Regions from separate parts of the Bacillus sp. DTU_2020_1000418_1_SI_GHA_SEK_038 genome, predicted to be linked through region 1. Evidence: predicted binding sites of a transcription regulator. Region 1 holds the regulator's gene; each other region holds the start of a gene.

Region 1 (3,281 bases):
GCTCGTCCAAAATTAAAATATCAGGCTTCTTTAAAAGTAGTTTTCCTAGAGCGAGCCTTGTTTTTTGCCCCCCGCTTAAAGTGGATATTTTCGTATCATAGCTAAAGGATTGAAAGTTCAGGCCATGGAGAACCGAGCGAATGTCCGATTCGTATTGATAACCGCCTTGTTCCTTAAATTGAACTTGCCGATCATCGTATTCTTTTAAAATGCGTTCATATTTGTCGGGATTTTCCATTGCTTGCGGATCAGACATTTCATTCTCGAGTCTTCGCAATTCCTTTTCAAGCTTTTGCAGATGTTCGAATACAGTTAACATTTCATCCCAAATGGATCTTTCGGATTCAAGACCGGTATTTTGGGCTAGGTACCCAATTTCCACTTCCTTTGGCTTAATAATGTCACCAGAATCATAAGACATTTGGCCGGCGATCATTTTTAAAAGCGTGGATTTACCTGCTCCGTTTCGTCCCACAAGGGCAATTCTATCTCTAGTTTGTACTTCAAGCTTTATATTCGATAATATAACTTCAGCACCAAAGTTCTTTATTAATTGATTGACTTGTAATAAAATCATTTTGTTCACCTCAAGCTTTATCGCAGATTAACGGGCTGTAAGACCCCCACTTTAAGAAGTTGAGTAAGCAAAAATTACTAAGTGGGGGATCAACAGCCCGTAAATGCCCGAATTTAGGAACACAGACTAAGAACGCCACATCCTGTGGCAACGTCTGTGTGACCCACATCCTGTGGGCCGCAACTAACAATCAATGGGGGATGAAGAAAACCCCCACTGATTGAAGTTTCACTTTATAGAATAAGTGTAACTCATTCATATTTGTTGGGCAATGTATGTGAGGATGGACAAGAATTATTGTGAAGTGTTTTACACATTTGCCTAAAAATAGTGTATGATTTTGTTGTGAGGTGTTTTAAATGTCTGATTTTACCCATTTTAATCAAGAAGGCAGAGCAAAGATGGTCGACATAAGCGAGAAATCGGTGACGGCGAGAACTGCGATTGCTCATTCCAGTATTACAGTTAATAAAGAAATATATGAAAAAATCACTTCTAATAAAATGAAAAAAGGTGATGTACTCGCGGTTGCACAAGTCGCGGGAGTGATGGCGTGCAAGAAGACGTGGGAAATCATTCCAATGTGTCACCCAATACCATTAACAGGAGTAGATATTTCGTTCTCATGGAGCCTCGATCAAGAAGAATATACACTGCTCATTGCCGCTACTGTCAAAACAAAGGGGAATACTGGAGTTGAAATGGAAGCGTTAACAGCTGCATCCGTATGTGCATTAACAGTTTATGATATGTGTAAGGCAGTTGATAAAGGGATGGTCATTGGCAAAACCTATTTAGTAGAAAAAACAGGCGGAAAAAATGGAGATTTTAAAAGGGATTCCAGATTATAATCTATTGATTATAAATGAAATAAAGCTCCTAAATAATTAAACATTTGTCACAATGTGTTGAGCAAACGTAAGAGAGGAGATAAGATAATGGCGAATGAGTCATTAAAAATTCCACAAGCAACAGCCAAAAGGCTTCCTTTATATTATCGATTCTTAAAAAATTTGCATGCTTCTGGGAAACAAAGAGTCTCTTCTGCAGAATTAAGTGAAGCAGTAAAGGTTGATTCTGCTACAATTCGGCGGGATTTTTCCTACTTTGGAGCTTTAGGGAAAAAAGGATATGGCTATAATGTAAATTATTTACTAACCTTTTTTCGGAAAACGTTAGATCAGGATGAATTAACGAAAGTAGCCCTTATTGGTGTTGGTAATTTAGGCACTGCCTTTTTAAACTATAATTTCCTCAAAAACAATAATACGAAAATTGAAGTAGCCTTTGATGTAGACGAGGGAAAAGTTGGGACATTCATTGGTGATGTACCAATTTATCATATGAGTGATCTGGAAAAAGTAATCGAGGACCAACAAATTCAAGTCGCGATTTTAACTGTTCCCGCTCCTGCAGCACAACCTATTGCTGATCGAATTGTCCAAAGCAGTATAAATGGAATTTTGAATTTTACTCCTGCCCGTTTATCTGTACCGTCCTCAATCAGAATCCATCATATTGATTTAGCTGTAGAGCTGCAGTCGCTTATATACTTTCTTAAGCATTATCCTGCAGAGGAAGAATAAGCTAAACAAAGAAAATGAGCACTATTCATGTGCTCATTTTCTTTGTTTGTTATTGATAATTTTGAAATGAATTGCAACCATCCGCAGGCCGGTACCTAAGTCAAAGGTTGCGATAATAATTAGAAAGTAAGTAAATATTCCCCAGCCTTCGTTTCTTTGAATGTTTTGGATCGCGATATAAGTAAAGAGGATCCCTAGAATAATATAGATGATGCCTGATAACAATGGTGTCCTTCTCATAAAAATCCTCCAATAAAGCTTTGCATTTTTTCCGCTTCTTTTATCCAGTTTTCAATGTTTTCTCTGTTAAATTGGATAATGACGACAAGTGTATTCATAGCCACATGCGCAAAAATCGGTACTAGAATTTGCTTTGTTTTCACATATAGGAAAGCAAAGGTAAAGCCCATCGCTGAGTACAAAAGAATATGTTCAAACTCAAAGTGAGCAAGAGCAAAAATAACAGAACTTATTAAGGCAGAAAGAAAAAAGTTCAGCCTCTGATAAAGCGTTCCGAAAATAATCTTTCGGAAGATAATTTCCTCTAGAATTGGACCAATAATAGAGCTGACAACAACGACTAAGGGTGATGCTTGAATAAGTCTAATAATTTGTTGTGTGTTCTCTGAGCCCATTTCAATTCCAATTAAATTTTCTATATTGGCGGCAATAGATTGCGCAAATAAAGCAAGGAATACTCCACCAATGGCCCAAGCTATGGAAGATCCGGCAGACGTTGCATTTCTCAATGAAAGGCTTTCCTTCATTTCTTTTCGGAGGAGTGCCAACGTAATAATTAATGTGATTGTAAAGCTAATGACAATCCAAGAAGTGACAGCGATGGTTTCCATGTCAGCCATGCTTTTGCCGTATAGTGTTCCCCAAAACGCTATGAACGGAACCCCGATTAAACTAGATAATTGCATCCCTATATAAGCAATGAGAATATACCAATATTCTTTTCTCAATATTTTATCTCCTTATCCATTGTGTATACCAATCCTCATTTTACCCGTAAAAAGGTCCAAGTTTCAAATTGTAGACTTAAAAAGATGGTTTGCTGCCTGGATTTTAAGGATAAACTATCATTTGGCAATGTCTGTAAAAGTTAAGTGGCC
Region 2 (3,281 bases), 1.0 Mb from region 1:
ATTATTCTAAAGTTAAAGGTTCGTTTTTCCCACGGACATACACTACGGGAAAAGGTGGTTTATCATATGGAGTCTCAAAATGAGTTTTCTAATGAGCTTAAGGAGTTATTACTAACTGTTCATCATAAAAGAAAAATTGAAAAAGGCACCTTTCTATTCCAAGAAGGGATGAAAGCAAGTGAACTGTTTGTTATTGAAAGTGGTTTAATTCAAATAAGTAAAATCGTTCCAGATGGGCGTGAGCTTACTTTAAGGATGTGCTCTACAGGTGATATCATTGGGGAGCTTACACTTTTCTGTTCAGCACCAAGGTATATGCTAAGTGCAAAGGTAATTGAGGGTGGAGAGGTTGCGGTTATCGCTCAAAATGAATTAGAGGAAAGATTAAAACAGGAGCATCAGCTAGCACTTGAATTAATGAAGTGGACAAGCCTTCAATATCGAAAAACGCAAACTAAATTTAGAGATCTCATTCTCCATGGGAAAAAGGGTGCCCTATTTTCAACATTAATTAGACTTTCCAATAGCTATGGGGTGATTTCCGAAAATGGAATTACTTTAAGCATCCCATTAACGAACCAAGAGCTCGCTAATTTTTGCGGAACATCCAGAGAAGTTGTCAATCGGATGTTAGGCGAACTTCGAAAAAAGGAAATTATTTCTATTAAAAAAGGTATCATTACCATTCACAGCCTAAGCTATTTAAAAAACGAAATAGACTGTGAAAACTGCCCAGTTGAGATATGTAATATAGAATAAAAAAATTAAAACGCTTAAAAATAAGCGTTTTTTTTGTTTGCCTCTATATCACATGAATGAGTACAAGAATGAAGAAAAATGCCGCATTAACAATTTCAAGAATTCCAAGTTTAGCCATTGTCAGCCCCTTGCCGTAGAAAATGATGGCTCTAATCAAACTAGGGATGAATGAGATAACCAATAAAGGCTTACCAGCAATAAACCAGACAGTAATAACTCCTATGTGAAATATCCATGAAATCCATTTAAATGTTTGGTTTTTCTTCTCCCTAATCATTGTTTTTACAAAAAAGGTGCTTCCTATAAAAAATAATATGGAGGCAATAAAGATGGTTAAGCTAGTTAAATTAAGTTCTCCTGCAGGAAGATAGCTGCTAGCCAAGCCAGCAAATGAAAAAACTAATATAGCGCTTACATCATTTCCAAATGCGCGATCTCTATTTTTGGATGAATAATAAGCGTTGAGTAAAAAGAATGGGATCATCGACAGGCCAAAAATTATAATAGATGGTCTCACCAATAAAGGAAACATCAACAGAATCAAGGCCGGAACTAAATAGATCAATGCCCATTTACGATAAAAATTTATTTTTTTCCTTTTGAATAAAAGAAGCATTGGATATGTAGCTAAATAAAGTAAAAGCCAGCCAATAAAAAAAGGGATGTGAATCCACATAAATTCAGCTGCAGCAACTCCCAGCCAGAATGGGATGATGACCATTGCCCATGCACCATGCTGCTTTGGTAAAAATAGCTTCACTATTTTCTCCCCCCCTTTGCTACCTTACTTTACTATATAGGTTCGAATTGATGATTTAAGTGAAATGAATCACACAAAAAAATAAAACCGCCGAATTGTGACGGTTTTTAGGACATTTAACTAACTGTGTTGATTTATTAGGTAGTTTATTATCCACTCTTCTCCTGCATTGTCGTGTATTGAGAAAAACGGAAGTGAAGGAAATTCATCTTGAATCGTGCTAGTTTCTTCAGACCAATATAACACAACTTTAATATTGCTTAATACTGAAAGGAGTTTGGAATCCTCTATGTCTTTCAAGAGCACAAACTTAGGAAAGCTGGCATGCTTATGACCTTCAATTATGATAAAGTCTGGATTAAACTGCATTAGGATCACAAGCTGCTCGTCAAGCGTCCAATTCATTTTCTCCGCTTGGAGCAGAATTCTTCCATCCCCTTCCACAATAGCTGCAAGCGCTCCAGAAGAAATATGCTGACTAGAATCTTTTGTTTCAAGCAGATTAGGCTTTCCTCCATGCCCATGATGCTTCACTGTAGCGGCTGTTAAATCATGTTTCTTAAGATGTGTAATAATTTTTTTTACAAGTGTTGTTTTCCCGCTGTTTTGGTAGCCAACCACTTGAAAAACATATGGAGACCTTACCATGGCCACTCGCTTCCGTCATAATCCTCAAGCAGCAATACATCGACTTCAGAGCCTGCTTGAAAACCCCTTGTTCCCCCTGGCAGAATCATTAATGAATTAGCTCCAGCAAGGCTCATTACGATATTGGATTTGTCTACACCGCTTGGAAAAACCAATAATTTTCCGTCCTTTACAGTGACAGTACTTCTAACTAAGCGGGTAAAAGGGTTTGCTTTTGCAAATTCAACCGTAAGTTCAGCATTCTCTTTCCGAAGATGAGGCTTTTCAGCAAATAGCATTTTCCTTATGATTGGACGGGTAAATAGTTCGAAACCAACATAGCAAGCGGATGGATTTCCCGATAAACCGAATAAAAGCTTTCCTTCTAACTGTGCTACAGTCGTCACACTGCCAGGCCTCATTGCTACTTTGTTAAAAAGAACTTTAGCATTTAGTTTACTATATATGGCTGGAAGGTAATCAAAGTCTCCAACTGATACTCCACCAGTTGTGATAAGCATATCTACTTTATCTAAAGCTGAATTTACAGCTTCATAGCATGTTTTAAACTCATCAGGAAGTTTACCGAAATAAAGAACCTCGGCACCCGCACGTTCTATTTGTGCAGCAATCATATAAGAGTTGCTGTTTCTAATTTTGCCAGGTTCTAAAGGATCATCAACATCTAGCAGTTCTGTACCCGTAGCAAATAATCCTACTACTGGCTTTTTCGCAACTGGAACTTTTGCATAGCCAAACGTAGCAAGTATAGCCTGAATTCCTGGATTTATTTTTATCCCTTTTTTAATAAGGATATCCCCTTCTTTTGCATCCTCCCCCCTGAATGAGATATTATCCCCTGAATTGAATGAACGTTTAATGGACATATAATTTTTTCCGTTTTTTTCAAACCCTTTTGATAACTCAAGCATCACAACGGCATCACATTCTGCAGGCATCTGTGCCCCAGTCATAATGCGGACCGCCTGAAATGCGCCAACCTTTTTACTTGTCACGTGTCCGGCACCGATATGATCAATAACTTCAAATTCAATTGGATTTTCTGGTGATGCTTCTTTCGTATCGATTGCTCTAACAGCAAATCCATCATATGGAGATCGGTCAAAATGTGGCA
Region 3 (3,281 bases), 1.9 Mb from region 1:
GCGTTCCGTTTATTATGAGTAGTATTTTCTTCGTATGGGGCTTCTGTTTTGTATTTAGCATGTGGATTCCATTAATCATTACTACGATTGGTATTTTTGCTTGTATGGCTCATCGTTCATTTGAGAAGGATGACGGATTTTATATTTCCGTAAAAGAAGTTGAAGACACAGAAAAAAAATTGCGAGGTGCTAGCTAATGAAAATAGATCACGCGCTTCCACTTGAATATAGTACTGAGCAAAATCAAATGAATATTTTAGGCTTCTGGATTTTCCTTGGAGCTGAAATTATGCTCTTTGGCACACTTTTTGCAACCTACTTCACATTAGTAGATCGGACAGGAAGCGGGCCATCAGGAGCCGAGATTTTTGAAATTGCACCAGTGCTCATTGAAACATTCGTGCTTTTAACAAGTAGTTTCACGATCGGTCTTGGTGTTCATGCGATGCGCATTGGCCGTAAAAAGGCGATGATGACCTTTTTTGCCATCACACTCATTCTTGGCCTAATCTTCTTAGGCGTTGAGATTTATGAATTCGTACACTATGTTCACGTTGGAGCAGGTCTGCAAACGAGTGCCTTTACTGCGGCCTTATTAACAACATTAGGAACGCATGGAGCGCACGTTACGCTTGGTTTATTCTGGGGATTATTCATCATTCTCCAAGTGAAAAAACAAGGTTTGACACCGAAAACAACGAATAAAGCGTTTATCTTTTCACTTTACTGGCATTTCCTAGACGTTGTTTGGATTTTCATCTTCAGCTTCGTCTACTTGAAAGGATTGATGTAAAAATGAGTGAATTATTCCCGCGCAAACAAGTCATTGGTTTTGTATTTTCGTTAGTTCTTACTGCTGTGGCGCTTGCTGTTTACTTCTTTGATTTATCATTTGCAATGGGTATGACCATTCTATTAATAACAGCATTCGTGCAAGCAGGTGTTCAACTCGTTGTCTTTATGCACGCTGGTGAAACAGGAGACAAAGGTTCGATTTATACGAATATTTATTATGCATTTGCCATCGCCTTAGTGACCATTTTCGGTACGTTACTCATTTTGATTTGGGATATGGCATAAAATATGTAAGGGAGCGTCAATTATGGCGCTCCTTTATTTGTTTTAGTAAACGTTAAAGATTAATAGAATTGTACTTAAATATGAAATCGTCATGGCAAACTACCCCTAGATTTACCAGTGTTCGTTCTATCTCGCTAAAAAATTTTGATGCCCTTATCTGTTTTTTCATTCATTTCTTCTGTCGCAACGAAGAATACCCCTATAAGGAAGATAAAAATAGCCCCCATTACAGTTCCAATACCAATTCCTGTAACTATGCTGTAATCGCTTACAAAAAACCCGTATAAGAAAATTGCTATCCCAATTGCAAGTACTGTGTAACCAACAGATTTAGCAGCATTAAGTATTTTTAACTTAGAATCCATTTATTTCATCCCCCTTTTCATACATTATTCATTTTGTTCACAAATTTGTCAAATACTTTTTGTTAAAGAGGGAGGGACAGACTGTCTGGCAAAGTTCATTTGCAGAAGAATTCAAGTGTCACCTGTTTGTTATGTGATAAACTTCACATAAAAGTCAGTTTTAATCCATACGTAAAAATCATAATTGGGGTATATTATTAATGTATTCATCTTGTTTATATAGAGAAGAGGAGTCTTATAATGAAAAGGATATTTCAACTTCTATTATTGTTAGGCATCATATTTTCTCCGTTTTTTACGCATGCACATGTAAAGTGGTTCACAGAGGTTGCCCCTCTAAAAGAATCGATTGAAAATATATTATCGCCATTATTTATTTTGTTAGCCATTATCGCAGCAATTGCGTTGGCTCTACTGGCGATTATTATTCCAAAAACAACTGAATGGAGCACCATCAAGAAAATAGATAAAAGACTTTCTAGCTTAAGAAAGTACAGCAGAAATATTTTGAAATATGGAACTGCTGTTTCTTTAATCATCCAAGTATCAAACGGCACATTGTTTGCGCCAGAATTTCTACTCGAAAATACAAGCATTATAGTTCTGGTTTGGGTAATAATCGGATTATTGCTTATTCCACATCATATTCCCACAAAACTTGGGGCAGTTTTATTATTAGGCTTATTCGTATTTATAACAATTGATAACGGTATTTTCCACATGTTGGATTACGGATTTTATGTCGCCATTATTGGTGTCTTATTAGTAGGAAATACGAAACTAGAGGATATTGGTTTTCCTTTCTTATATTTAGGCACGGGTTTATCTCTATGCTGGGTGGCAGTTGAAAAGTGGGTATACCCAGCGATGACTTTAGATATCGTTGCAAGCCACAGTGTTCCAACTTTTGGTTTTCCGCCAGATGCATTTATTGTTATGGCCGCCTTTATTGAGTTCGTGGTTGGGTATTTATTAGTGGTCGGAATATTGAATCGGGTTTTGGGATTTGTTGTAACCGTTATATTTATCATGACAACCATGTTATTTGGTATGACAGAAATTATCGGTCATTTTATGATTCATATTGTATTAATCGTCTTTATAATTGAAGGGGTTTCCTTTTACAATCCTCCGATTAAAATGCATAATACTAAAGTCGATCAGTTTATCTTTGTATTTTTAAATTTTATCTTTGTTCTAGCTACATTTGTGTTAATATATTATCGGTTTGCATGATATAGTTGTTAAAAAGGTTCTGAGTTAATAGTTGTTCTACTAATATCATTACTAAACTGAACATGTCGCAGGCATGTTCAGTCTTTGTTCATAAACGATGTACTTACATAACCATTGTTGTTGAAAAAGGAAATAAATCAATAGTCCCCAAGGAGTAACCAAAATGAATAAAAATGGAATTATTTCATTCGGAGAGGTCATAGTAGATATGATTTCTCAAGATAAAACGAATAAAAATTTTCAGCCGTTCCTCGGTGGGGCAACGGTTAATTTAGCTGTAGGCGTGAAAAGATTAGGTGTAAAATCCTATTATCTTTGTAAAATAGGTATGGATGAAACAAGTGTATTCGTTGAGAAGGCCTTTAAAAAAGAGGAGGTTTGTCTCGATTATTGTGTGCGTTCTTCTACAAAGAAGATCTGTTTAGTGTATGTTCAGCAAGATAGTAGCGGTGATAGAGTGTTTCATTCATACGTGAATCCAACACCTGACGAATGGCTGACGGAAAATGAAATAGAGAAAGAGCTGTTTGAAACAGGAAAAATCTTTTATATTGGGTCGGGGACGCTTTTTCATGAAACAGCCAGGAAGACTACAGAAAA

What was found. The regulator Rex, encoded in region 1, represses fermentation and respiration genes when NADH is low (regulators of the CRP and FNR family bind a similar motif). The targets are predictions, from matches to a motif close to TTGTGAAATATTTCACAA.
Region 2: RRV45_RS07600 (YwiC-like family protein) is a predicted target of Rex. The motif match lies at 1,577-1,594, and genes of this name have one in related genera.
Region 3: RRV45_RS11880 (DoxX family membrane protein) is a predicted target of Rex. The motif match lies at 1,577-1,594, and genes of this name have one in related genera.

Annotation. Positions count from the first base shown of each region.
Region 1 is NZ_CP135435.1:506,290-509,570, forward strand. It holds gene abc-f (ribosomal protection-like ABC-F family protein) at 1-577, opposite strand, end outside; gene moaC (cyclic pyranopterin monophosphate synthase MoaC) at 937-1,428, shown strand; gene RRV45_RS02715 (redox-sensing transcriptional repressor Rex) at 1,516-2,163, shown strand; gene RRV45_RS02720 (YdiK family protein) at 2,197-2,403, opposite strand; gene RRV45_RS02725 (CPBP family intramembrane glutamic endopeptidase) at 2,400-3,131, opposite strand.
Region 2 is NZ_CP135435.1:1,527,057-1,530,337, reverse strand. It holds gene RRV45_RS07605 (Crp/Fnr family transcriptional regulator) at 67-759, shown strand; gene RRV45_RS07600 (YwiC-like family protein) at 803-1,519, opposite strand; gene mobB (molybdopterin-guanine dinucleotide biosynthesis protein B) at 1,640-2,167, opposite strand; gene glp (molybdopterin molybdotransferase MoeA) at 2,161-3,281, opposite strand, start outside.
Region 3 is NZ_CP135435.1:2,399,988-2,403,268, reverse strand. It holds gene qoxB (cytochrome aa3 quinol oxidase subunit I) at 1-197, shown strand, start outside; gene qoxC (cytochrome aa3 quinol oxidase subunit III) at 197-793, shown strand; gene qoxD (cytochrome aa3 quinol oxidase subunit IV) at 796-1,080, shown strand; gene RRV45_RS11885 (hypothetical protein) at 1,215-1,445, opposite strand; gene RRV45_RS11880 (DoxX family membrane protein) at 1,686-2,681, shown strand; gene RRV45_RS11875 (carbohydrate kinase family protein) at 2,845-3,281, shown strand, end outside.